4 regions of the Pseudonocardia sp. GCM10023141 genome follow, and region 4 is predicted to be linked to each of the others. Evidence: riboswitches for the same ligand, from Rfam matches in the RefSeq annotation. Region 4 holds a riboswitch; each other region holds the start of a gene.
What was found. A riboswitch is a leader RNA that binds a small molecule or an ion and turns the genes downstream of it on or off. The one in region 4 is predicted to bind S-adenosylmethionine.
Positions count from the first base shown of each region.

Region 1: linked by a shared signal. The riboswitch ahead of ACFPFQ_RS05475 (FAD-dependent oxidoreductase) and the one ahead of ACFPFQ_RS37615 (putative leader peptide) in region 4 are both predicted to bind S-adenosylmethionine.
Region 2: linked by a shared signal. The riboswitch ahead of thrC (threonine synthase) and the one ahead of ACFPFQ_RS37615 (putative leader peptide) in region 4 are both predicted to bind S-adenosylmethionine.
Region 3: linked by a shared signal. The riboswitch ahead of ACFPFQ_RS13700 (aminotransferase class V-fold PLP-dependent enzyme) and the one ahead of ACFPFQ_RS37615 (putative leader peptide) in region 4 are both predicted to bind S-adenosylmethionine.

Region 1 covers NZ_JBHSIR010000009.1:110,891-116,521, forward strand. The annotation lists gene ACFPFQ_RS05460 (ring-cleaving dioxygenase) at 200-1,150, shown strand; gene ACFPFQ_RS05465 (nuclear transport factor 2 family protein) at 1,196-1,690, shown strand; gene ACFPFQ_RS05470 (aldo/keto reductase) at 1,741-2,730, shown strand; gene ACFPFQ_RS05475 (FAD-dependent oxidoreductase) at 2,696-3,883, opposite strand; SAM riboswitch class I at 3,889-3,981, opposite strand; gene ACFPFQ_RS05480 (GNAT family N-acetyltransferase) at 4,626-5,327, shown strand; gene ACFPFQ_RS05485 (hypothetical protein) at 5,379-5,585, opposite strand; gene ACFPFQ_RS05490 (hypothetical protein) at 5,585-5,631, opposite strand, start outside.
Region 2 covers NZ_JBHSIR010000006.1:173,700-179,330, forward strand. The annotation lists gene holA (DNA polymerase III subunit delta) at 1-958, opposite strand, end outside; SAM riboswitch class I at 1,110-1,228, shown strand; gene thrC (threonine synthase) at 1,237-2,502, shown strand; gene ACFPFQ_RS01845 (ComEC/Rec2 family competence protein) at 2,581-5,052, opposite strand; gene ACFPFQ_RS01850 (helix-hairpin-helix domain-containing protein) at 5,049-5,631, opposite strand, start outside.
Region 3 covers NZ_JBHSIR010000025.1:65,570-71,200, reverse strand. The annotation lists gene ACFPFQ_RS13710 (long-chain-fatty-acid--CoA ligase) at 1-778, shown strand, start outside; gene ACFPFQ_RS13705 (alpha/beta hydrolase family protein) at 775-2,076, shown strand; SAM riboswitch class IV at 2,195-2,310, shown strand; gene ACFPFQ_RS13700 (aminotransferase class V-fold PLP-dependent enzyme) at 2,346-3,701, shown strand; gene ACFPFQ_RS13695 (esterase/lipase family protein) at 3,835-4,776, opposite strand; gene ACFPFQ_RS13690 (ATP-binding protein) at 4,843-5,259, opposite strand; gene ACFPFQ_RS13685 (FAD-dependent oxidoreductase) at 5,528-5,631, opposite strand, start outside.
Region 4 covers NZ_JBHSIR010000066.1:70,734-76,364, forward strand. The annotation lists gene ACFPFQ_RS37595 (acyclic terpene utilization AtuA family protein) at 1-400, shown strand, start outside; gene ACFPFQ_RS37600 (STAS domain-containing protein) at 459-863, shown strand; gene ACFPFQ_RS37605 (ATP-binding protein) at 954-1,406, shown strand; gene ACFPFQ_RS37610 (hypothetical protein) at 1,554-1,811, shown strand; SAM riboswitch class IV at 1,895-2,002, shown strand; gene ACFPFQ_RS37615 (putative leader peptide) at 2,036-2,146, shown strand; gene ACFPFQ_RS37620 (amino acid ABC transporter permease) at 2,321-3,307, shown strand; gene ACFPFQ_RS37625 (amino acid ABC transporter ATP-binding protein) at 3,304-4,143, shown strand; gene ACFPFQ_RS37630 (transporter substrate-binding domain-containing protein) at 4,206-5,219, shown strand; gene ACFPFQ_RS37635 (putative sulfate exporter family transporter) at 5,285-5,631, opposite strand, start outside.

The DNA.
Region 1 (5,631 bases), on a different contig from region 4:
AGTCTCCGGTGACGACGCTGTCGCCATCATCGTGCTCCCGCCCGGCCCGCACCAGTGGCCGGGACGCCGTTGTCCGGTGGCGCCATTGTCCCGGAGCGCACCGCAGGGCTGGATCGTTGTCGCGCAGTGCCGTCCTCGCTACGTGGCGCCCGAGGCGTTCTAGCGTGGGCCGCTCGGCGATCCGGTGGAGGAACTTCTCATGGCCCATCTCGACGGCAGCCATCACGTGACGTTGTCCGTGGGCCCGGCCCAGGAGGACGTCGACTTCCACGTCGGCACGCTCGGCATGCGCTTCATCAAGCGGACGGTGCTGTTCGACGGGTCGACACCGATCTACCACCTCTACTACAGCAACGCGGCAGGTGACCCGAGCGCCGTGGTGACCACGTTCCCCTTCCGGCAGGCCGGGTTGCTGGGCAGGCGCGGCACCAACCAGGCCCGCGAGGTGCTGCTCGCCGTCCCGGCCGGTTCGCTCGACTACTGGAGCGCCCGCCTGACCGAGCGCCACGTCGACGTGGCCGACGCCGAGGTGCTCGGCAGGCGCCGGCTGCTGCTGCGGCACCCGTGCGGCGTCGAGTACGCACTCGTCGGTGTGGACGGTGACCCGCGTGCGGGCTGGACCGGCGGCGGCGTCCCGGCAGAGCACGCGATCCACGGGATCCACGGGGTCGGGGTGCACGTCGCGAACCCGGAGAACATGGTCGAGTTCACCGCTCAGCACATGTTCGCGAAGGACCTCGTCGAGGAGGGTGACCGCGTCGCGCTGCAGATCGGCGCGGCCGACCGCGGCGGCGCCGTCGAGCTCGTCGTCAACCGCACCGACGACCCCGGCACGTGGCGCTACGGCGAGGGCACGATCCACCACTTCGCCTGGAACGCGGAGACGCTGCAGAACCAGGACGAGCTCAAGTTCGCCATCGAGGGTGCCGGCTACACCGACATCTCCGAGCTCAAGGACCGCAAGTACTTCAAGTCCGTCTACGTGCGCAGCCCGGGCGGTGCGCTGTTCGAGCTCGCGGTGACCCACCCCGAGGGCGGCTGGACCTGCGACGAGTCCCCGAAGGAGCTCGGCAGTGCCTTCCAGCTGCCCGAGCAGTTCGAGTCCCGCCGCGTGGAGCTGCTCGACCAGCTCGAACCGATCGACATCTGACCCGGCCGCCCCGCACGTCCACCCGTCCCGACACTGGAGTCGACGATGGCCATCACCACGCAGACCATGACCGACGAGCAGCGCAAGTCGGTGGCGCTGGAGTACCTCAAGGCGTTCGACCACGGTGGCACGACGAGCAGCGGCGCGAGCATCCTGGAGCTGTTCGCCGCGGACGCCCAGGTGTACTTCCCCAAGTGGGGCATCGCCGAGGGCCACGAGCAGATCGGACGGATGTTCAGCGACGTCGGCGCCACGCTCACGGCGATCAAGCACGACTACGCCTCCTTCAACTGGATCTTCTCCGGTGGCGACACGGTCGTCGCGGAGGGGACGAGCTTCGGCGAGCACCAGGACGGCCCGTGGCGCGCCGGGGTGCCCGAGTGGGGCGCCGGTCGCTGGTGCGACGTGTTCGAGATCCGCGACTTCCTCATCCAGCGCTGCTTCATCTACCTCGACCCCGACTACGCGGGCTCCGACACCGGGCGCTATCCGTGGCTGGCCGACGCCCGGGCGCGACAAAATGGAGGCTCCTCCGTATAGTCGGCCGCAGGCGGTGAGATCTCCGCCTTCGGCCCGGTAGGAGCACGAACATGAGCGACACCACCACACTTCCCCGCCGCCGCCCCGGCGGCGCGATCGGCCTCGGCGACCACACCGTCGCGCGCATCGGCTACGGAGCGATGGCACTCGAGCAGTACGCGGGCGACCTGCCCGCAGGCGAACGGCTGCTGCGACGGGCCATCGATCTCGGCGTGGACCACATCGACACCGCGGACTTCTACGGCGACAGCACCGCCAACGCGATCATCGCGAGTGCCGTCCGGCCGGCGGACGGCGTCGTCGTGGTGAGCAAGGTCGGCGCGGTGAGGGACCCCGGCGGTCCGCTGCCCCTGCGCCCGGCACAGCGGCCGGCCGAGCTCCGCACCGCCGTCGAGGACAACCTCCGCTCGCTCCGCCGCGATCGCATCGACATCGTGAACCTCCGGCGCCTCGACGTCGGGCCCGGGATCCGCGCCGAAGGCGACCAGCTCATCGATCTCGACGACCAGCTCGCCGCGCTGACGGCCCTGCGCGACGAGGGGCTCATCGGCGCGATCGGGCTCAGCGCTGTCGGGATCGGCACGCTGCGCAGAGCGCTGCCGGCCGGCATCGCGTGCGTCCAGAACGCCTACGGCCTCGTCGCGCGGCAGTTCGAGGACATGCTCGAGCTCTGCACCGCGGAGGGGATCGCCTGGGTGCCGTTCTTCCCGCTCGGCTCCCGGTTCGCCGGCATGCCGAAGGTGACCGAGCAGCCCGAGGTGGTGGCCGCCGCTGCGCGGCTCGGGGTGACGCCCTCGCAGGTCGGGCTCGCGTGGCTCCTGCGGCACGCACCGAACACGCTCCTCATCCCCGGCACCGGCAGCGCCGTGCACCTGGCCGAGAACGTCGCCGTCGACGAGGTCGTCCTCGACGACGCGACGACCGCCGAGCTCGACGGGATCTGGGCCGCGCGCTTCGCGGCCGCGGGCGAGGCGGCACCCCGCTGGGCCGACCGAGGCGCGGCCGTCAGCCGGTGGGCACCAGCGGCTGCTCGTCGATGACGCCCGCCGACAGGTCCGCGAGGACCCGCCCCAGCGCCGGAGCGAACTTGAAGCCGTGCCCGGAGAAGCCGGCACCCACCGCGACCGGGCCCTGGCTGCGGAGCACGAAGTTCGCGTCCGGAGTGGACGTGTAGGTGCAGCTGATCGGCTCGGGCCGCTGGTGGTCCAGCCCTGGCAGGAACGTGGCGACGTAGTCCTGCAAGCGGCGCAGCTGCGCCGGTTGCGGCTCGAACGACCGCCGATCCGGGTGACAGAGCGGCCCCACCCCGTGGAACCCGACCTTCACGCATCCCTCCTCGGTCGCCAGCCCGTAGACCCCACTGGGCCATCCCTGCTCCGGACCGGCGTGGTGGATGAACGTCGGCCACCCGACGTGGCGCAACGGCGTGCAGGGGCCGGCCCCGAGCACTGGGAAGTGCGCCGGTTGCTCCTGCGTCACCCGCAGCGGCGGCAGCTCGACGAGGCCGCCGACCAGCGCTTCCGTCCACGCCCCCACCGCGACCACGGCACGTCGCGCACGGACGGAGCCTGCGGAGGTCTCCACCTCGACGAGGTCGGGGCCGCAGACGGTGACCGCGCTGACCCGGGTGCGGTGCCGGACGTCGGCACCGCGCCCGACCGCCGCCGCCGTCAGCGCCGCAACAGCCTGGTCGGCGTTGATCCGTCCCGACCGATCCGACTGGTAGAGCACCGGACCGTCGAACACCATGCCGGGCCACCGGGCCATCGCCTCGTCGCTGCCCAGCCACCGGTGGTCGATGCCGTGCCGGGCCAGCGAGAGCGCCAGTTCCGCGACGAGCTCCTGATCACCGTGGTCGATGCCACCGGTCATCTGCAGCACCGAGGCACCCGTCTCCGTCTCCAGCTCGCGCCACAGCCGCAGCGCCTCACCGGCGAGCTCCACGTAGGGCGTCGACGCATAGGTCTGCCGGTAGATCCTCGACGAACCGTGCGACGCGCCCCGCGTGTGCCCGGCGTCGAACTGTTCGACCAGGACCACGTCCTGGCCGCGACGCGCGAGCTGCCACGCCGCGGCCGCCCCGACCACTCCCCCGCCGATGACCACGCAGTCGACGACGTCGCGGTGCTTGCGCGCCGGACATCGACGGCCCGGCTTGGGCACACCTGAGTGGGACACAGCTGAGTGGGGCATGACGCCTCCCATCGGTCCCGGCATGAGCACCCCACCGTGGCACGGCGTGGTTGCTGCGGCGTCGACGAGCCAGGTCTCTCGGCCGCTCTGGATGGACTCCTGAGCCTAGGCGGCCGTCAGCGGGAAGTGTCAATGTTTCCGAAGGGTGGGCGAACCGGAGTCAGCACGTCGGACATTTGTCGGCCGGCGTTCGACGCGGTGAACGAACCGGGATCAGTGCGGTGCGGAGACCGGCGACACCTGCGGGAATCGTCGGACATGGTGGCTCCAGGACATCGACGAGCAGGCGCGCGAAACTGCACGCGACCACTCAGGCGGGCGAAAGGGACGTCGGACGGATCCCGCCGGGACAGCCGGAATCGCTCGAGAACAAAGCGAATGGCGGCCAATTTGCCATCATCGCGCCTTGCGCACCGGCTGACATGACCAGACCCTGTGTCCGGCCGCTGTGTGCGGTCCCCTGTGCCGGGACTCACCCTCCCCCTGCCCCGTCGGGGCCGGTTAGGGTGCGGGAGTCGACATCGATCCCGTGCGTCGATCCCGTTGCGTCGATCCCGTTGGAAGGTCGAGAGATGCCCGGTCCCGCACGCGTGCTCGTGGCACGCCGCTGGCTCGACGGGCTCGGCTCCCCTCCCGGTTCCTGTCGATCCTGACCCGGAACCCGGCGGCCCGCCCGCCTCCTCCCGCCCCGCCGCTGCAGGGTGACTCCTGCGCGCGGACACCCTGACAAGGATCTTCAGCTGTGAGCGAGTGGCATGTTCTCGACAATCCCGCGCGCGCGTCCCTGCTGGGCCCGCACGCCCACCTCGCCGTGAGCCACGGCCTCGCCGTGCGCTACCGACCCGACGTCTCGGTGTTCGTCACCCTGCCCGCCGAACCCGACGACACGGCGTGGCGCGACCTCGCCGACCTCATCGGCCCCGGTGCCGTCGCGCCCCTCTCCGGTCTGCGCACACCCCCGCCTGCCGGCTGGGAGGTCGTCTCCGACGGCGCCGGAGTGCAGCTCGTCGACGACGGCGTGGCGGCCGCACCCGACGCCGAGGCCGTCCCCCTCGGGGACGCCGACGTTCCCGAGATGCTCGCGCTGGTCGAGCGCGCTCGACCCGGACCGTTCGCACCCCGCACCATCGAGATGGGGACCTACCTCGGGATCCGCCGCGGCGGCCGCCTCATCGCGATGGCAGGCGAGCGCCTGCACCCGCCGGGGTTCACCGAGATCAGCGCCGTGTGCACCGATGCCGACTTCCGCGGCCAGGGGCTGGCCACCCGCCTCGTCCACGCCGTCGCTGCCGGCATCCGCGCCCGCGGCGAGACCCCGTTCCTGCACGCAGCCGCCATGAACACCAACGCCATCCGGCTGTACGAGTCACTGGGCTTCCGGCTGCGCCGCCACAACCGGTTCGTGGGCGTCCGGGTCCCGGCAGGCGAACGCGTCGCGACATGACTCCGCGGCTGTCGGTCCAACCTGAGCAGCAGGATGGAAGGGGTCGGCCGCTCAGCCACCGCCCAGCAGCCGCACCACGGCACGCTCGACGGTGCCCCGCGTGGCGTCGTCGAACTGCTCGTTGAGGTGCTCGGCCCGCACGTCGACCCACTGCCTCCCGACCTTGTACGCCAGCAGGTCGTCGCCCCCGCCCTTGCGCCGCAGCAGGGAGTTGCAGGCCCGGTGCAGCGGCTTGTCCCGCAGCGTGAGCAGCCGCATCACCCTCCCTTCGCCGGGTAGGAGAACTCCACGGCGCCGCGGTGCA
Region 2 (5,631 bases), on a different contig from region 4:
ACTCGCGCGCCGTGCACATCCGCTCGACCGCACGCTCCAGCGCGTACTCGGGATCGGCCGCGGCGCCCTTGACGTCGGCGTTGACCTCGGCCGCCGCGGCGAACGCCACCGCGAGCGAATCGGGGCGCCAGCTGCGCACCTGCTGCTGGGCCTTGCGGATCTTCCACGGTGGCATCCCGAGCGGGCCGGCGAGCTGGTTGGGATCGCCCCGGCCGGCCGCGCCGACCTTGGCCAGCGTGCGCATGGCGTCGGCCAGCGCGTCGGCGACCAGCACCGCGGGCACCCCGAGCACCTGCGCCCAGCGCAGCGCCTCGAGCGCGCCGGCCCGATCCCCCGCCACCACCTTGTCGGCCACGGCGAACCCGGTGGTCTCGGCCCGGCCGCGGTGGTAGCGGCGCACCGCCTTCTCGTCGATCGTGCCACCGGTGTCGGCCACCAGCTGCCCGGTGGCCGCGGCCAGCTCCCGCAGATCGGAGCCGACGGCCTCGATCAGCACCGGCACCGCTGCCGGCGCGATCTTGCCGCCGGCGCGGCGGACCTCGGCGCGGACGAAGTCGGAACGCTCCTCGGCGCGGGTGATCTTGTTGCAGATCGTGACGACCGCTCCCTGCTTGCGCAGCGCGTCGGCGAGCGCCTTGTTGCGGGCTCCACCGGCGTGCACCACGACGAGCACGATGCCGTCGGCCGGGTCGGCAGCCTGCGCGAGGATGGCCGTGGCGAGATCCTTGTTCACCTCGTGCGCCGCCTGCAGGACGATGACCCTGGCCTCGGCGAACAGCGACGGTGACAGGCTGTCGGCCAGCTCGTAGGGCGAGAGCTCGGTGGCGCGGTAGCGGCGGACGTCGGCGCTCGGATCATCGGCTCGGGCCTGCGCCACCACCTCGTCGACGGCACGCTCGACGAGCAGCTCCTCCTCACCGAGAACGAGCTGGAGCGGAGCTGCGGTCATGGCGTCCATGCTCGCGCACGACACCGACAACCGAACGTCCGGGGCGGACCGCGTGGGGTGACGGGGCTCCCAGATCCTGGACGACGGTTGGGGACGCGGCCCTCCGTGGCGTACGGTGATGGTCATCCGCGGGCCCGTGCGCCGGCGGCCAACTGAATATGGCTCATCCAGAGGGGCAGAGGGAACGGCCCGTTGAAGCCCCGGCAACCGGCGACGCGCGTGTCAACGCGCTCGATCACGGTGCCAACTCCGGCCCGCATGGTGCGGGAAAGATGAGGAGTTCTTCAATGACTCTGCTTTCTGACGTCTCGACGTCCACGTCCCTCGATCTCGGTCCGGCCGTCGCGCTGTCCTGTCGCGAGTGCGGTCACCAGATCCCCCTCGCCGCCGAGTTCGCGTGCCCCCAGTGCTTCGGCCCCCTCGAGGTGGCCTACGAGTTCGGGGACGTCACCCGCGAGTCCATCGAGGCCGGCCCGAAGAACATCTGGCGCTACCGGCAGCTGCTGCCCGTGCCGCCCGGCGTCCAGGACCACCCCAACACCGAGCCCGGCCTGACGCGGCTGATCAAGGCCGACCGGCTCGGCGCCGCGCTGGGCATCAAGAACCTGTGGGTCAAGGACGACACCGGCAACCCCACGCACTCCTTCAAGGACCGTGTGGTGGCCGTGGCACTGGCCGCTGCCCGCGAGCTGGGCTTCACCGTGCTGTGCTGCCCGTCCACCGGCAACCTGGCCAACGCCGTCGCCGCCGCCGCGGCCCGCGCCGGCTGGGACTCGGTGGTGCTCATCCCGAAGTCGCTCGAGCAGGCGAAGGTGCTCACCACCGCCGTCTACGGCGGCACCCTGCTGGCCGTCGACGGCAACTACGACGACGTCAACCGCCTGGCCACCGAGCTGGCGGCCGAGCACGAGGACTGGGCGTTCGTCAACGTCAACGTGCGGCCCTACTACGCCGAGGGCTCCAAGACGCTCGGGTACGAGGTGGCCGAGCAGCTGGGTTGGCGGCTCCCCCAGCAGGTCGTCATCCCGGTGGCGTCCGGCTCGCAGCTGACCAAGGTCGACAAGGGCTTCACCGAGCTCGGCAAGCTCGGGCTCGTCGAGGCCACGCCCTATCGGATCTTCGGCGCCCAGGCCACCGGCTGCTCCCCCGTCGCGAAGGCGTTCGCGGAGGGCCACGACGTGATCCAGCCCGTGCGGCCCGACACCATCGCGCGCTCGCTCGCGATCGGCAACCCGGCCGACGGCCCGTACGTGCTCGACACCGTGCGCCGCACCGGCGGGGCCGTCGAGCACGTCTCCGACGAGGAGGTCGTGGCCGGCATCCGGCTGCTGGCCCAGACCGAGGGTGTCTTCGCCGAGACCGCCGGTGGTGTCACCGTGGCCACCACCAAGAAGCTCGTGGAGTCCGGCCGGCTCGACCCCGACGCCGAGACCGTGCTGCTGATCACCGGCGACGGCCTCAAGACGCTCGACGCCGTGGCCGGCCAGATCGGCCCGACGGCCACCGTGCCCTCCACCAGCAAGGCCGTGCGCGAGGCGCTCGAAGGCCGGTAGCGGACGCACGCACCCGGCCAGGTCGCACGCGGCGGTGGCGAGCGAGCTCACCAGCTCGTTCGTCGCCGACGCGCCGGATCATCGCCGGGGCGGAGCCCGCGCCGCTCGCCCGATCCGCCGCCCTGCCGCCCGCGGGCCGGATCGGCGAGCCCGGACCGGATCGCCCCTGCTGACGACGGCGAGATCGGGACGCCCGTCGTGATCGGCGTCGCCTGCCACTGTGACGACGGCGACGTCGCCGGCCTGGTCGGTGCGCCGCACGGCAGCTCCGGCGTCGGCCAGCACGGTGAGCAGCGCGACGTTGGGGTGGCCGTAGGGGTTGCCGGCACCGACGCTGACCAGCACGGCGCGTGGTGCCACGGCGTTGAGGAACGCGGGAGCGGTGTAGCGGCTGCCGTGGTGCGGCATCTTGAGGACCTCGGCGCGCAGGTCGGTGTGGGCGGCCAGCAGGTCGGCCTGCGCCGCCAGCTCGGCATCGCCGGGCAGCAGCACGCTGCCGGTGGCCGTGGTGGCCCGCAGCACCAGTGAGCTGTCGTTGACGGCAGTGCCGTCGTCGGGGTCGACGACCGCGGCGGGGTGCGTCGGACCGATGACGTCGAGGGCGAGACCGGGCCAGTCCAGCCGCTTGCCGGCGGTGAGCTCCACGAGCGGTGCCTGCGCCTGCGCCGCGATGTCGGCGACCTCCCGCAACGCCCACGCCGGCTCGTGGACCGGACCCAGCGCGACCCCGCCGACGGGGCGGCCGCGCAGCGCGCCCGCGAGCCCGCCGATGTGGTCGGCGTGCAGGTGGCTGATCACCGCGAGTGCGATGCCCTGGACGCCCAGCCTGCGCAGGCAGCCGTCGATGAGGCCGGCGTCGGGACCGGCGTCGACGAGCACCACCCAGCCCGGACGGGCGGTGGCCAGCACCAGCGCATCCCCCTGTCCGACGTCGCAGGCCACGACGCTCCAGCCGGTGGGCGGCCAGCCCGGTGGTGCGACGCGGGTGGGCACCAGCACCAGCGCGAGCCCCAGCAGCACGGCCAGCAGCAGGGCCCGCCGCCGCGGCGAGCGGCCCCACCACCACAGCAGCACCAGCACGACGACCAGCAGCGCAGCCCCCAGCACACCCTCCGGCCACGGAACGGCGGCCCCGGACACCCCGGCCGACCGATCGGCGATCATCACCAGCCAGCCGACAGCGGGCCCGGCCGCCCACGTGCACGCGTGTGCCAGCGGCGTGCTGATCGGCGACACCAGCGCGGCGAGGACGCCCAGCACGGTGGCCGGTGCCACCGCCGGTACGGCCAGCAGGTTGGCGAGCACCGCGATCGGGCTGACGAGCCCGCTCAGCCCGGCGATGACCGGAGCCGTGACCACGAACGCCGCGGCGGGCACGGCCACCGCCTCGGCCATCCAGCCGGGCACCCGGCGCCTGCGCAGCGCGAGCGCCCACGCGGGCGCGAGCACCACCAGAGCCCCGGTGGCCAGCACGGACAGCGCGAAACCGGGGTCGAGCGCGAGTGCCGGATCGGCCAACAGCAAGACGATGACGGCCGCGGCCAGCGCGGGCAGTGCGGACCGACCGCGCCCCATGGCGAGCGCGAGCAGCACCACCGCCCCCATCACCGCAGCGCGCACCACGCTCGGCGACGGCCGGGCGAGCACCACGAACCCCACGATGCTCGCCGCGCTCACCGCGGCCGACAGCCGGGGATCGGCCCGTAGCAGCCGCAGCAGCCCGAGCACGGCCCCGCTCAGTATCGCGAGGTTGGCCCCGCTCACCGCGACGAGGTGGGTGAGGCCGCTGGCCCGGAAGTCCGACTCCAGCTCGGCGTCGAGACCCGATGTGTCGCCGACGGCCAACCCCGGGAGCAGCCCGGCCTCCGCGGGGGCGAGGACGGCGCGCGACGCCTCCCGCAGCCCTGCCCGCAGACCGCCGGCCGCCTCCTGCCACCACGGTGGCGCCGTCACCTGCTGCGGCGGGCCCCGGACCCGCAGCACGGCGACCGTCAGATCGGACCGTCCGGCCGGGGCCAGCAGGCCCTCGGCGCGGGCGTGCTGCCCGGGGATGAGATCGCGCCAGCCCTCGACGGGCGCCACGAGCAACACGCGGCCGCCCGAGGACCACCGCTCGGGGCCGGTGGCGGCCGCCACCAGCGCGGCTGCCACGACGACCTGCGCGGGACCGCTCGGCCTCGAGCCGTACGCGGCACCCCTGATCGGCCGGGGATCGTCACTGATCACGATGTCGAGGGTGGCTGCGGCGCCGTGCTCGGCGGGAGCGACCAAGGGATGCTGCGCGACGGCCAGCGTGTGGGCCGCGATCACCAGCCCGGCCGCGGCCGCGCACCCGGCCACCGCGAGCACACCCGGCGCCCAGCGTCGGGTGCGAGCAGCGACTGCGACGGCCCCGGTGGCGAGGGCGATCGCCGTGCCGGCGAGCGGGCCGATACCCAACCCGAGCAGCATCACGGCCCAGACCGCGAGCGCGGCCGGGAGCAGCCGCAGGTCCACACTGCGCCCGGCCCCGGTGCGACCGGACCTCGCCGCGGTGCCGTTGCCGATCATGAGATCGTGACCAGATCGCGGAGCTGCGCGAACTTGCGCTCCCCGATCCCCTCGATCTCGCGCAGCTGCTCGACCCGCGCGAACCGCCCGTTGTGGGTGCGCCACTCCACGATGCGTTGCGCCGTGACCGGCCCGACGCCCGGCAGCGCGTCGAGCTGGCTCGCGCCGGCAGCGTTGAGGTTGACCTTGCCGCCGGGCGCCGCGCCTGCACCTGCGGCGGTGCTCCCCGCTCCGGAGCTCGGCTCCGCGGGCGCCTCCGGGGGCGGCGGGACCCCGACCACGATCTGCTCGCCGTCGGCGACCCGCCGTGCCGGGTTGAGCCCGAGCAGATCGGTGCCGGGAAGCACCCCGCCCGCCGCGGTGAGGACGTCGGCGACGCGCGCACCGTCGGGCACCTGCACGAGCCCCGGCGTGACGACCTTGCCGGACACGCTCACGACCAGCTGCGACGGCGGCTCCGCCCCCGTAGCTGCCCCCGTTGCCCCCGCCGACGGCGGCGCGGGCGCCGTGGACACCGCGACCGCGGGGAGCCCGGTGACCGGCTCCACCCGCGGCCGATCGCTCCACACCCCGACGGCG
Region 3 (5,631 bases), on a different contig from region 4:
CGTGCCCGGCATCAAGGACCGCGACCTCTCCGCGCTGAAGCAGCTCTCGTGGGGTGCGGCGCCCGCGTCCACCACGCTGCTGCGCACGATGATCGACACGTTCCCGCAGGGCGACATCATCACCGCGTTCGGGCAGACCGAGTGCAGCCCCGTCACGTGCGTGCTGCGCGGCGAGGACTCGATCCGCAAGATCGGCTCCATCGGCACGCCGATGCTCAACGTCGAGGTCCGGGTCGTCGACGACGACATGAACGACGTGGCGCAGGGTGACGTCGGCGAGATCGTCTACCGCGGCCCGCTCGTGATGGACGGGTACTGGAACAAGCCCGCCGAGACCGCGGAGGCGTTCCGGGGTGGCTGGTTCCACTCCGGCGACCTGGTCCGCGAGGACGAGGACGGCTACTTCTTCGTCGTCGACCGCAAGAAGGACATGATCATCTCCGGCGGGGAGAACATCTACTGCGCCGAGGTGGAGAACGTGCTCGCCGCGCACCCGAAGGTGGCCGAGGTCGCCCTCATCGGGGTGCCCGACCCGAAGTGGGGCGAGTCCCCGCTCGCGGTGATCGCACCGCGGGACCCGGCCGACCCGCCCACGGCCGCGGAGATCGACGCGTTCTGTCGCGAGCACCTCGCGGCCTACAAGCGCCCGCGTGAGGTCGCCATCGTCGAGGCGCTGCCGCGCAACCCGAGCGGCAAGGTGCTCAAGACGCAGCTGCGGTCCGACCACGGCGCGCACGACGTCGTCGCCCGGATCGTCGGGGAGCCCGCCCCCCGATGACCGACCTCACCGGTGACTGGCACGGCACCATCCGGACGCCGGGGGCGGAGCTGGCCGTCGGCATCACCTTCACCGCGGCCGGCGGCACCGCAGCGGTGCCCGCGCAGGGGCTGCAGGGACTGCCGCTGGCCGACGTCGTCGTGGAGGGCACGAGGGTGCGCTTCGCCGTGCCGTCGATCCCGGGTGGGGCCCGGTTCACGGGCACGCTGATCGACGACGCCATCGCCGGGGAGTACAACCAGGGCGGTCGGGGCTTCCCGTTCACGCTGGTCCGCGGCACGGTGGCGGCGGCGGGTCGACCGCAGGAGCCGCAGCCGCCGTTCCCGTACTGGAGCGAGCAGGTGACGTTCGCGAGCGGGCCGGTGACGCTGGCTGGCACGCTGACCGTCCCGCCGACCGGTGGCCCGCACCCGGCCGTCGTCCTGATCACCGGGAGCGGCGCGCACGACCGCGACGAGTCGATCGCCGGGCACAAGCCGTTCCTCGTGCTCGCCGACGCGCTGACGCGAGCCGGGTTCGCGGTGCTGCGGGTCGACGACCGTGGCGTCGGCGGGTCCGGCGGCACCAAGGCGCAGTGCAGCTACGACGAGCTGGCACTCGACCCGCTGGCCGGGATCTCCCACCTGGCCGCACGCCCCGACATCGACCCGGCGCGGATCGGGCTCTGCGGGCACAGCGAGGGCGGCTACCTGGCCCCGCTCGCCGCAGGGCGAGCCGGTGGCGCCGTGGCGTTCGTGGTGGCGCTCGCCGGTCCGGCCGCTCCGGGCGCCGAGGTGCTCGTGCTCCAGAACCGCCTCGTCGCCGAGCAGGCCGGGCTCGCCGCCGACGCCGTGGAGCAGCAGGTGGAGTTCATCCAGGAGCTGTGCCGGCTGCTGGTGGCCCAGGACCTGGACGGCGCCCGCGCGCTGGCACGCGAGCGCATCACCGAGCAGTTCACCGGCATGCCACCCGAGGACCGGCCGGCCGCAGACCGGATCGAGGAGATGATCCCGGTCTCCCCCGCGTTCCGCGCGTTCGTCGCGTACGACCCCGCACCCGCGTTGGCCGCACTGACCGTTCCGGTGCTGGCCGTCTTCGGGGAGCTCGACGTGCAGGTACCACCCGCGCAGAGCGAACCGGCGATGCGAGCACTGCTGGCCGGCAACCCCGACGCCACCGTGCGCACCGTCGCAGGCGTCAACCACCTGATGCAGCCGGCGACGACCGGGGCGGTCACGGAGTACGCGGCCATCGCGACGACCATCGCGCCCGAGGTGCTGGCGCTGCTGACCGGCTGGCTGCAGGAGCGCTTCGGCTGACCCGGCAGACAGGCAGGCCGGCAGGCCGACTCGACAGGCAGGCCGGCAGGGCTGTGGCCGCCGTCACCTCCACGCCGATCTTGCGGCCGCCCCACCCTCCCGTGTTACCTTCTCTTCAGGTCATGAGTGCCAGCGCATAGCCCCGGCTTGCTGGTCGGCAACCCTCCTCCGCGGTGGGGTGCTCCGGGTGACGACCAGGCCGTTGCGCGCAGTGCGCAGGGGCAAGCGCGGACTCCACACGAGCGGGGTCCCCTGGCCAGGAGACTGCTATGTCGACGCCCACCCTCGCCCGTACCTGCACCGAACTGCCCCGCGTCGTCGGGGCCGACCTGCGGGTGCCACTGGTCACCGGCGAGACGATCACCTACGCCAACCTCGACCTCGCCGCGAGCGCGCCGGCGCTGGAGGACGTGGCCGCCCACATCACCACGCTGCTGCCGTACTACTCGAGCGTGCACCGCGGCGCCGGCTACGCCTCGCAGGTGAGCACCGCCGTGCTGGAGTCGGCGCGCGCGGCCGTCGGCGCGTTCGTGGGTGCCCGCTCCGACGACGTCGTGGTGTTCACCCGCAACACCACCGACGCGTTGAACCTGCTGGCCGGCTGCGTGCCGCACTCCGGCCAGGTGCTCTGCCTCGACATCGAGCACCACGCCAACCTGCTGCCGTGGCGCCGTCGCGCCCACCGCGTCGTCCGCGCCGCGGCCACCGTCGAGCAGACGTTGGCCGAGCTCGACTCCGCGTTGCGCTCCACCCCCACCGCGCTGCTCGCGATCACCGGGGCGTCCAACGTCACCGGTGAGGTGCTGCCGGTCGATCGCATCGTGGCGATCGCGCACGCTGCGGGCGCCCGGGTCGTGGTGGACGCCGCGCAGCTCGCGCCGCACCGCTGCATCGACCTCGCCGCCACCGGCGTCGACTACCTCGCCCTCTCTGGCCACAAGCTGTACGCGCCCTACGGTGCCGGCGCGCTGATCGGCCGCCGCGACTGGCTCGACGCCGCGCCCGCCTACCTCGCAGGCGGCGGCGCGGTGCAGGAGGTCACCCGCGACGGCGTCGAGTGGGCACCGGCCCCGCACCGCCACGAGGCCGGCACGCCCAACGTGCTGGGCGCGGCCGCGCTCGCGCAGGCCTGCCGCACGCTGGCACCGGTGCTCGCCGAGGCGGCGCTCGAGCACGAGCGGGCGCTGCTGGAGCGGCTGCGCACGGGGCTGGCCGCCATCCCCGGTGTCGAGACGCTGCGGATCTGGGCCGACAGCACCGACCAGGTGGCCGTGCAGAGCTTCACGGTGGCCGACCGCCCCGCCGGTTACGTGGCCGCCTACCTCTCGGCCGAGCACGGCATCGGCGTGCGCGACGGCCGCTTCTGCGCCCACCCGCTGCTCGCCACGCTCAACCCGGACTCGGGCGAGGCCGTCCGTGTCAGCATCGGTGTCGGTACCACCGCCGAGCACATCGACCGGCTCATCGACGCGCTCACCACGCTCGTCACCCGCGGCGCGTCCTGGACCTACGCACCGATCGACGGCCGCTGGGCACCGACGCCCGACCCGCGCCCGATCGACCCGCTGGGCATCGGCGCGCTGGGTCTGCCGGTCGGGCCCGCCTGCGGTCCCGCCGGGCACTGAGCCGCGCAGCGCTCACACCCACTGTCTCGCTCACACCCACTGTCTCGCTCGCACCCACCGTCTGGGGCCGGCGCACATCATCAGGGGCCGGCGCACACCGTTGACGGTATGCGTCAGCACCTGAGGGTGTGCGTCAGCTCGAGACCGGGGAGCCGCCGAGTGCGGGGAGCGAGACGCCGCAGGGCGGCTTGACGGCGTGGGCCGGGTCGAGGGCATTGAGGATGATCTGCCCGGTGCGCGGCGTCGTGATGATCGAGAGGTGGTCGGACAGGTCGATCTCGCAGCCGTCCTGCACCACGACGTTGGTGGCGTTCGGGGCGTCGAGCCGCCCGCTGGTGTAGGGCACCACCAGCTCGTCGTAGCGCGTCATGACCGTGGTGTAGGTGACGCCGGGGACGGCGGCGCCGCCGGGCTGCGCGTTCATCCGGTCCAGGTAGTCCGATCCGGAGATGAACTGCGGGCACGACGCGCAGGCCGCCGCGACGGCCGCGGAGAGCGGTGGCCGGATCCCCAGCCCGTCGGCGAGCAGCGCCACGGGCAGCGGGTCGGCCAGGGTGCCGCGGTAGAGCGGGGTGACCGCCACGTACTTGTCGACCTGAGCGGCGCCGCCGAGGAACTGCAGCCAGTACTGCGGCATCACGGTGCCCTCGGAGTGCCCGACGAGGTCGATCTTGTCGGCGCCGGTGGCCTCCCGGACCCGGTCGACGAACGCGCCCAGCTCCGCGGCACTGCTCTCCATCGCCCGCAGGCCACCGACGTGGCTCAGTGGCGCCACCTCGGTGACGCGGCCGTAGGTCAGGGCGAACACGCAGTAGCCGGCGTTCGCGAGCAGCGGCGACATCGTCTGCCAGTTGACGCTGCGGGACGCCAGCAGCCCGTGCACCAGCACCACCGGGTTCGGGTGCTCGGCGCTGGGGCGACACGTCCAGTCGTTGGACCCCGGTGGATCGACGTCGGGCCCCAGCTCGGCCGTGGCCAGCGCCGTGGCGCCGTACGGCACCGGCAGCGGCCGGGCTGGTTCGGCGTTCGCGGCCGGCGCCAGTGCCGCCAGCACGACAGCCACGGACGCCGTCAACCCGGCAACCGTTCCCCACAACGTCCGTGATCGCACGGCCCCTCAACGACGAGACCGTACCGGCGGTTACGCCTCGGTCCGGTCCGGGATCTTGTACCGCAGCAGCACCCGGCTCCCGCGCTCGTCGTAGTGGATGAGCACCGACTCCGAGACGGTGCTCATCAGCGGGATCCCCCGCCCGCCCACCTGCGGTTGCGCAACCGGCTGGCGCCATCGGCCGTGGTCCACGACCTCGATGCAGAGGCTGTCGGCCTCCGTCCAGAGCGTCAGCTCGACCGGGGTGTGGTCGTCGGCCGGTTCGTAGGCGTGGCGCACCGCGTTGGCCACCGCCTCGTCGACGGCCAGCACGACGTCGGAGGTCTCGTCCTCGTTGAGGTTCAGCGGCGCGAGCCAGCTGGCGAGTTGATGCCGGATCACCGACAGCTGCTCGGGGTCGGCGGGCCAGCTCCGGTGGACGAACTCGACGTGCCCGGAGGTGTCCATACCTCTTGCGTTCCACGTCAGGGGCGGTGTCAAACCCCGTCCACCGCAATACAACAGCCGCCTGCCGCCGTCTGGGGGACGCTGAGCGGCCGGTTGGCGTAGGGCCATGCCCGCAGCGCCACCAAACGTCACCCTCGCGCCACTCGCAGGCAAGCTCACCGGTCAGGTCCAGCGGTGCCCCCACCGGCAGCCCGCGCGACCGCCAGTGTGAGGACGTCGAGCTCGGACGTGCGGGCGGTACGGACCTCGATCGCGCTAGCGGGAGGAGTCACGCCGGCACGGTAACCGGCTCACCGAACCAGCGCCGGATCGCCGCGGCGGGCGACGCGGCCGGGCCCGCCCCCACCCACGCCACGTAGCCGTCGGGCCGCA
Region 4 (5,631 bases):
CCCGCCGGCAGGCCCCGCACCGGCCGCACCGACAGCGGCGGACCACACCCCGGTCAGGGGGCCCACGACGCGGCACCCGCTGGGCACGGTGGCCGGCGCCCGGTCCGGTGACAAGGGCGGCAACGCCAACATCGGAGTCTGGACCCGCACCGACGAGGAGTACCGCTGGCTGCGGGCGTACCTCACCGTCGAGCGCATCCGGGAGCTCCTTCCCGAGGCCGCGGACCTGGCGATCCGTCGCTACGAGCTGCCGAACCTGCGCGCGGTCAACATCGTGGTCGTCGGCCTGCTGGGCGATGGGGTGGCCTCGGCCACGCGGCCGGATCCCCAGGCCAAGGGGCTGGGCGAGTACCTGCGGAGCCGGTTGGTGGACATCCCGGAGGCCCTGCTGCGCCGGTGATCATGGTTCGTGATCATGGACTGGGCCGATCGGAGCAAAGCGCGATAGCGTGCCCGCCATGACAGGACGCGATACCCACTCCGGTCTCGACGACCCGCAGACCGATCGCCCGGGACTGGAACTCACCACCACCGTCGTCGGCTCGGCAACGGTGGTGGCAGTCCGCGGCGAGCTCGACCTGTACACCGCACCCGAGCTGATGAGCACCGTCGACGCCGCCTTCGACCAGCCCGCCGTCGCCACCGTCGTCATCGACCTGTCCGCGGTCTCGTTCCTCGGTTCCAGCGGGCTGGGCGTGCTCGCCAACCTGGCCACCCGGGCCGCCGACGCCCGGCACGCGCCGACGAACCTGCGCCTCGTGGCGCCGCCGGACCACGTCGCCGTCACCCAGCCGTGGGAGGTCATGCACCTGCACCAGGTCCTCCCGCTGCACCCGACCGTCGCGGCGGCGCTCGAGAGTTGAGATCCGGCCGATCAGGTTCGGCCCAGCGGGTTTGACAGGCCGGCGCCGCGGGAACCCGGCCCTGTTGTGTCCAGCCAGGCTGGAGGATTGTTGTCCCAGCTCGTCGAGTTCTCCCACCTCACCATCCCGGCCCACCCGACCAAGCTCTCCCCGCTGCGCCGCCACCTCCGGCGCTGCCTGTGCAACATCCCGCAGGACCGGCGGGACGAGATCGTCCTCGCCGTGTCCGAGGCCGTCACGAACTCCGTGACGCACGCGTACGAACCCGGGCGCCACGGCACCATCGAGGTGACACTGTGGACCGAGTCCGAGGCGCTCTGGATCGAGGTGCGCGACCACGGGCAGTGGCGCGTTCCCGCGGCCGAGCCGCGGCCGACCGGGCACGGCCTGGGGATCCGCCTCATGCAGCAGCTGTTCACCTGCGTGCTCATCCACCACGACCGCCACGGCACGCAGGTACTCCTCCAGCAGCCGCTGGCAGCGCCGGTCCCCGACCGCTCGCCACTCGGGCGACCCGCGGATCGGCCGAGTGGCGAGCTATGAACGTCACACCGGTGCCGAGCGATCACTCTCCGTGACCGATGTCGCGGCCGCACCCGTCCGGCTACCTCGATTGAGGTAGCCGGCTACTCGTGTCACGTGCCGACGGCGCGCCGATGCTCGAGGCTCCCAAGAGAAACGGGTGCTGCCATGAGGCCGTTCGTGGTGTTCGTCGGCGGTGGCCTGATCCTCGTCGGTGCGTGGACGGCCAACTGGACGCTCGGTCTGCTCGCCGGGCTGCTCCTCTGGCTCGCCACGGTGCAGCTCTGGCCGTGGACGGCCTGCAGCTCCTGTGCCAGCAGCCCCCGCATCCGCGACTTCACCGGCAAGAACTGGCGCACCTGCGGCGGTTGCGGTGGCACCGGCAAGGAGCTGCGCACCTTCGTGATGCGCCGCAACGTCCGCTGATCCGCGCCGACGGCCGGGACCGACGGCGTCGCAGCCGACACGTTGACAACGCCCGCGCAGCCGACTTAACGTCCACTCCGACAGGTCATGAGTGTCAGCGACAAGCCCTGGCTTGCTGGCCGGCAACCCTCGCTCGCGGTGGGGTGCTCCAGGTGACGACCGGACCGACGCACGTTCGGTAAGCGCGATGCCCCCGGCGGGCAGAACAGGTGGCGGTGGCGGCGATGGACACCACTTCGTGGTTGGCGCAGTGGCGATGCCACGGCCGCGCCACCGGAGCGGCCCGCCGCCACATCGACCTGCAGCGCGTCAGCAGCGCGCTCTGTCGTTCCTGATCTCACACCCGGGGCACTGACCCCGCGCTGTTGACCATCTCCTGATCCGCGCCGGACCGCACCGGCGCGGACTCCGTACGTCCCCCTCACCGAGCGCGCCGCTGCGATGCGTGCTGCCCGGACGCCCCCCGAGTCCACTGGAGTTCCAGCGTGCCTCCCTCCGGCCGATCCACCGTGTCCCGGTCCGATCCGCCACCCCCGCCACCCCGCCTGAACCGGGTCGACACCGACGACCGGCCCGAGCCGGACCTCACCGCTGCGCGCGTGATCCCGCTGCGCCACCCCGGCCGGTGGATCGCCACCGTCGTCGTACTCGTGGTGCTGGCCCAGATCGTCCACGGCCTGATCACCAACCCCTTCTACCAGTGGGACCGCTTCGCGTACTGGTTCCTGCGCCCGGTCGTCCTCGACGGGTTGGTCATCACGCTGCAGGTCACGGCGTTCAGCGCCGTGCTCGGCCTGGCGGGCGGCATCGTGCTGGCCCTGGGCAGGCTCTCCCGCAGCCCCGTCCTGCAGGCCGTGAGCTGGATCTACATCTGGCTGTTCCGCTCGGTCCCGCTGATCGTCGTGCTGCTGTTCCTCTACAACTTCAGCGCCCTCTACAAGTCGTTGAGCCTGGGTATCCCCTTCGGACCCGCGTTCGTGACGTTCGGCGTGACGACGCTGGCCACGGACATGGTCATCGCCGTGATCGGCCTGAGCCTGAACGAGGCCGCCTACGCCGCAGAGGTGGTGCGCGCCGGAATCCTCTCGGTCGACCAGGGGCAGCACGAGGCATCGGCTGCGCTCGGGCTCCCCCGCGGTTACCAGTTCCGCCGGATCGTGCTCCCCCAGGCGCTGCGCGCGATCGTGCCCTCCTACGTCAACCAGCTGATCGGGCTGATCAAGAGCACCTCGCTGGTGTTCTACGTGTCGCTGCTCGACCTGTTCGGCACCGTGCAGAGCATGGGCGCCACCTACTCCGGCGACATCGTGCCGCTGCTGGTCGTCGCCACCGTCTGGTACGTGATCCTCACCAGCATCGTGTCGATCATCCAGTTCTACGTGGAGCGCCACTACTCCCGCGGCGCGCTGCGGACCCTGCCCCCGACACCCCTGCAGAAGCTGCGCACCGGCACCACCGTGCTCCGGGCACGCATCAGGGAAGGAGCGATCCGATGACGAGCACGACATCAGACACGGCCGCCGGGACGGGGACGGGGACGGCCGTGCTCGGGGAGGTGCTCGACGGGGTGCGCCCCGCTGCCGTGCAGGTGCACTCCGCCCACAAGTGGTTCGGCACCCACCACGTGCTCGCCGGGGTGGACCTGACCGTGGCACCGGGCAAGGTCACGGTGGTACTCGGCCCGTCCGGATCGGGGAAGTCGACGCTGCTGCGCTCGATCAACCACCTCGAGAGGCTCGACAGCGGCCACGTCAGCATCAACGGCGAACCGATCGGCGTCCGCCACCACGGCACGCGGCTCAAGGAGCTGAGCGAGCGGGCGATACTCGCCCAGCGCAGCCGGATCGGGTTCGTCTTCCAGAGCTTCAACCTCTTCCCCCACCTCAGCGCGCTGGACAACGTCGCCGCCGCCCCCGTCGCCACCGGCCGCAGCTCCCGCTCCGAGGCCCGCGCGCACGCCCGCACCCTGCTGAGCCGGGTCGGGCTCGCCGACAAGACCGACGCCTACCCGCGCCAGCTCTCCGGCGGCCAGCAGCAACGCGTCGCGATCGCCCGGGCCCTCGCGCTGCGGCCCGGCGTGATCCTGTTCGACGAGCCGACCTCGGCGCTGGATCCCGAGCTCGTCGGTGAGGTGCTGGCCGTGATCAGGGACCTCGCGAGCACCGGAACGACCCTCATCGTCGTCACCCACGAGATCGGGTTCGCCCGCGAGGTCGCCGACCAGGTCGTCTTCCTCGATGCGGGCCGCATCCTCGAGCAGGGCCCACCCGCGCAGGTGCTCGACCACCCGCACCACCCGCGGACCGCGGAGTTCCTCAGCAAGGTCCTCTGACCGCCGCGCGCACCGCACCCCCACCGCTTGCCCACCCCGTTCACACCCCGAGCAGGAGAACCATGTCCGGCACCCGTACCCGATCGATCCGCGCCCTCGGCGTCGCAGCGAGCCTCGTCGCGCTCGGCGGCCTGCTGGCCGGCTGCGGCGGCTCCCCCGCCGCGAGCGCCGCCCCGGCCGGACCCACCACCGTCGCCGTCGGTGCCGTCTCCAACGGCGCCGCCAAGGAGACTCCCATCACCGTCGACGTCGTCGCCGCGATCCGCGCGAAGCTGCCGGCATCCGTCATCGACAGCGGGAAGCTCACCATCGGGCTGGGCTTCCTCCCGGCGGGCTCACCTCCGATCGGCTACGTCGGCAGCGACCAGAAGACGATCACCGGCTCCGAGCCCGACCTCGGCAGGCTCGTCGCGGGCGTGCTGGGCCTCGAACCCGTCTTCGCGAACGCCACCTGGGAGAACCTGTTCGTCGGGCTCGACAGCGGGCGCACCGACATCGGGTTCTCCAACATCACCGACACCGAGCAGCGCAAGCTCAAGTACGACTTCGCCTGCTACCGCCAGGACAACCTCGGCTTCGCCGCGCCTGCCGGCAGCAACTGGGCCTTCACCGGTGACTACCAGGTGCTCGCCGGCAAGAAGGTGGCCGTGGGCGCCGGCACCAACCAGGAGAAGATCCTGCTGCAGTGGCAGACCCAGCTCCGGGCCGCCGGCAAGACGCTCGACGTCGAGTACTTCCCCGACAACAACTCCACCTACCTCGCGCTGAGCTCCGGCAAGATCGACGCCTACTTCACCCCGAACCCGTCGGTCGCCTACCAGGTCACGCAGTCGGCGAACACGCCCAACCCGGTGCGCAACGCCGGCACCTTCTCCGGCGCCGGATCCTCGCTGCAGGGCCTGATCTGCGCCACCGCGAAGAAGGACAGCGGGCTCGCCGGCCCCGTCGCCGAGGCGGTCAACCACCTCATCCAGAACGGCCAGTACAAGACCTGGCTCGACGCCTGGAACCTCGCCAACGAGGCCGTTCCCACCTCGCTGGTCAACCCGCCCGGACTGCCCCTCACCAACTCCTGACCGACCCAACTCCTGAGCGATCCGGTCGGGCGGCGGCCCCGTGCTCGCCGCCGCCCGACCGGCCCTCAGTGGGCTTCGATCCACCCCGAGGTCAGCAGCACCAGCCCCAGCGAGCAGGCCGCCACGACCACGAGCCCGAGCGCGGCGACGACCAGCGGGCGGATCCCGCTGCGGGCCATCTCCTGCAGGTCGAAATTCAGCCCGACACCGGCGAAGCAGAGCAGGAACGCCCACTTCGACAGGCTGCCCAGGCTCGTGATGTCTGCCTTGCTGAACACCCCGAGCGTGGCGAGCGCGGACACGGCGAGGATCGCGGCGATCGCGTAGCCGGAGTCCTCGTCGTCGGCGTCGATCGCGCCCTTGCCGGCGATGATCGCCGACACGCCGCCGATCGACGTGCCGACGGCCAGCA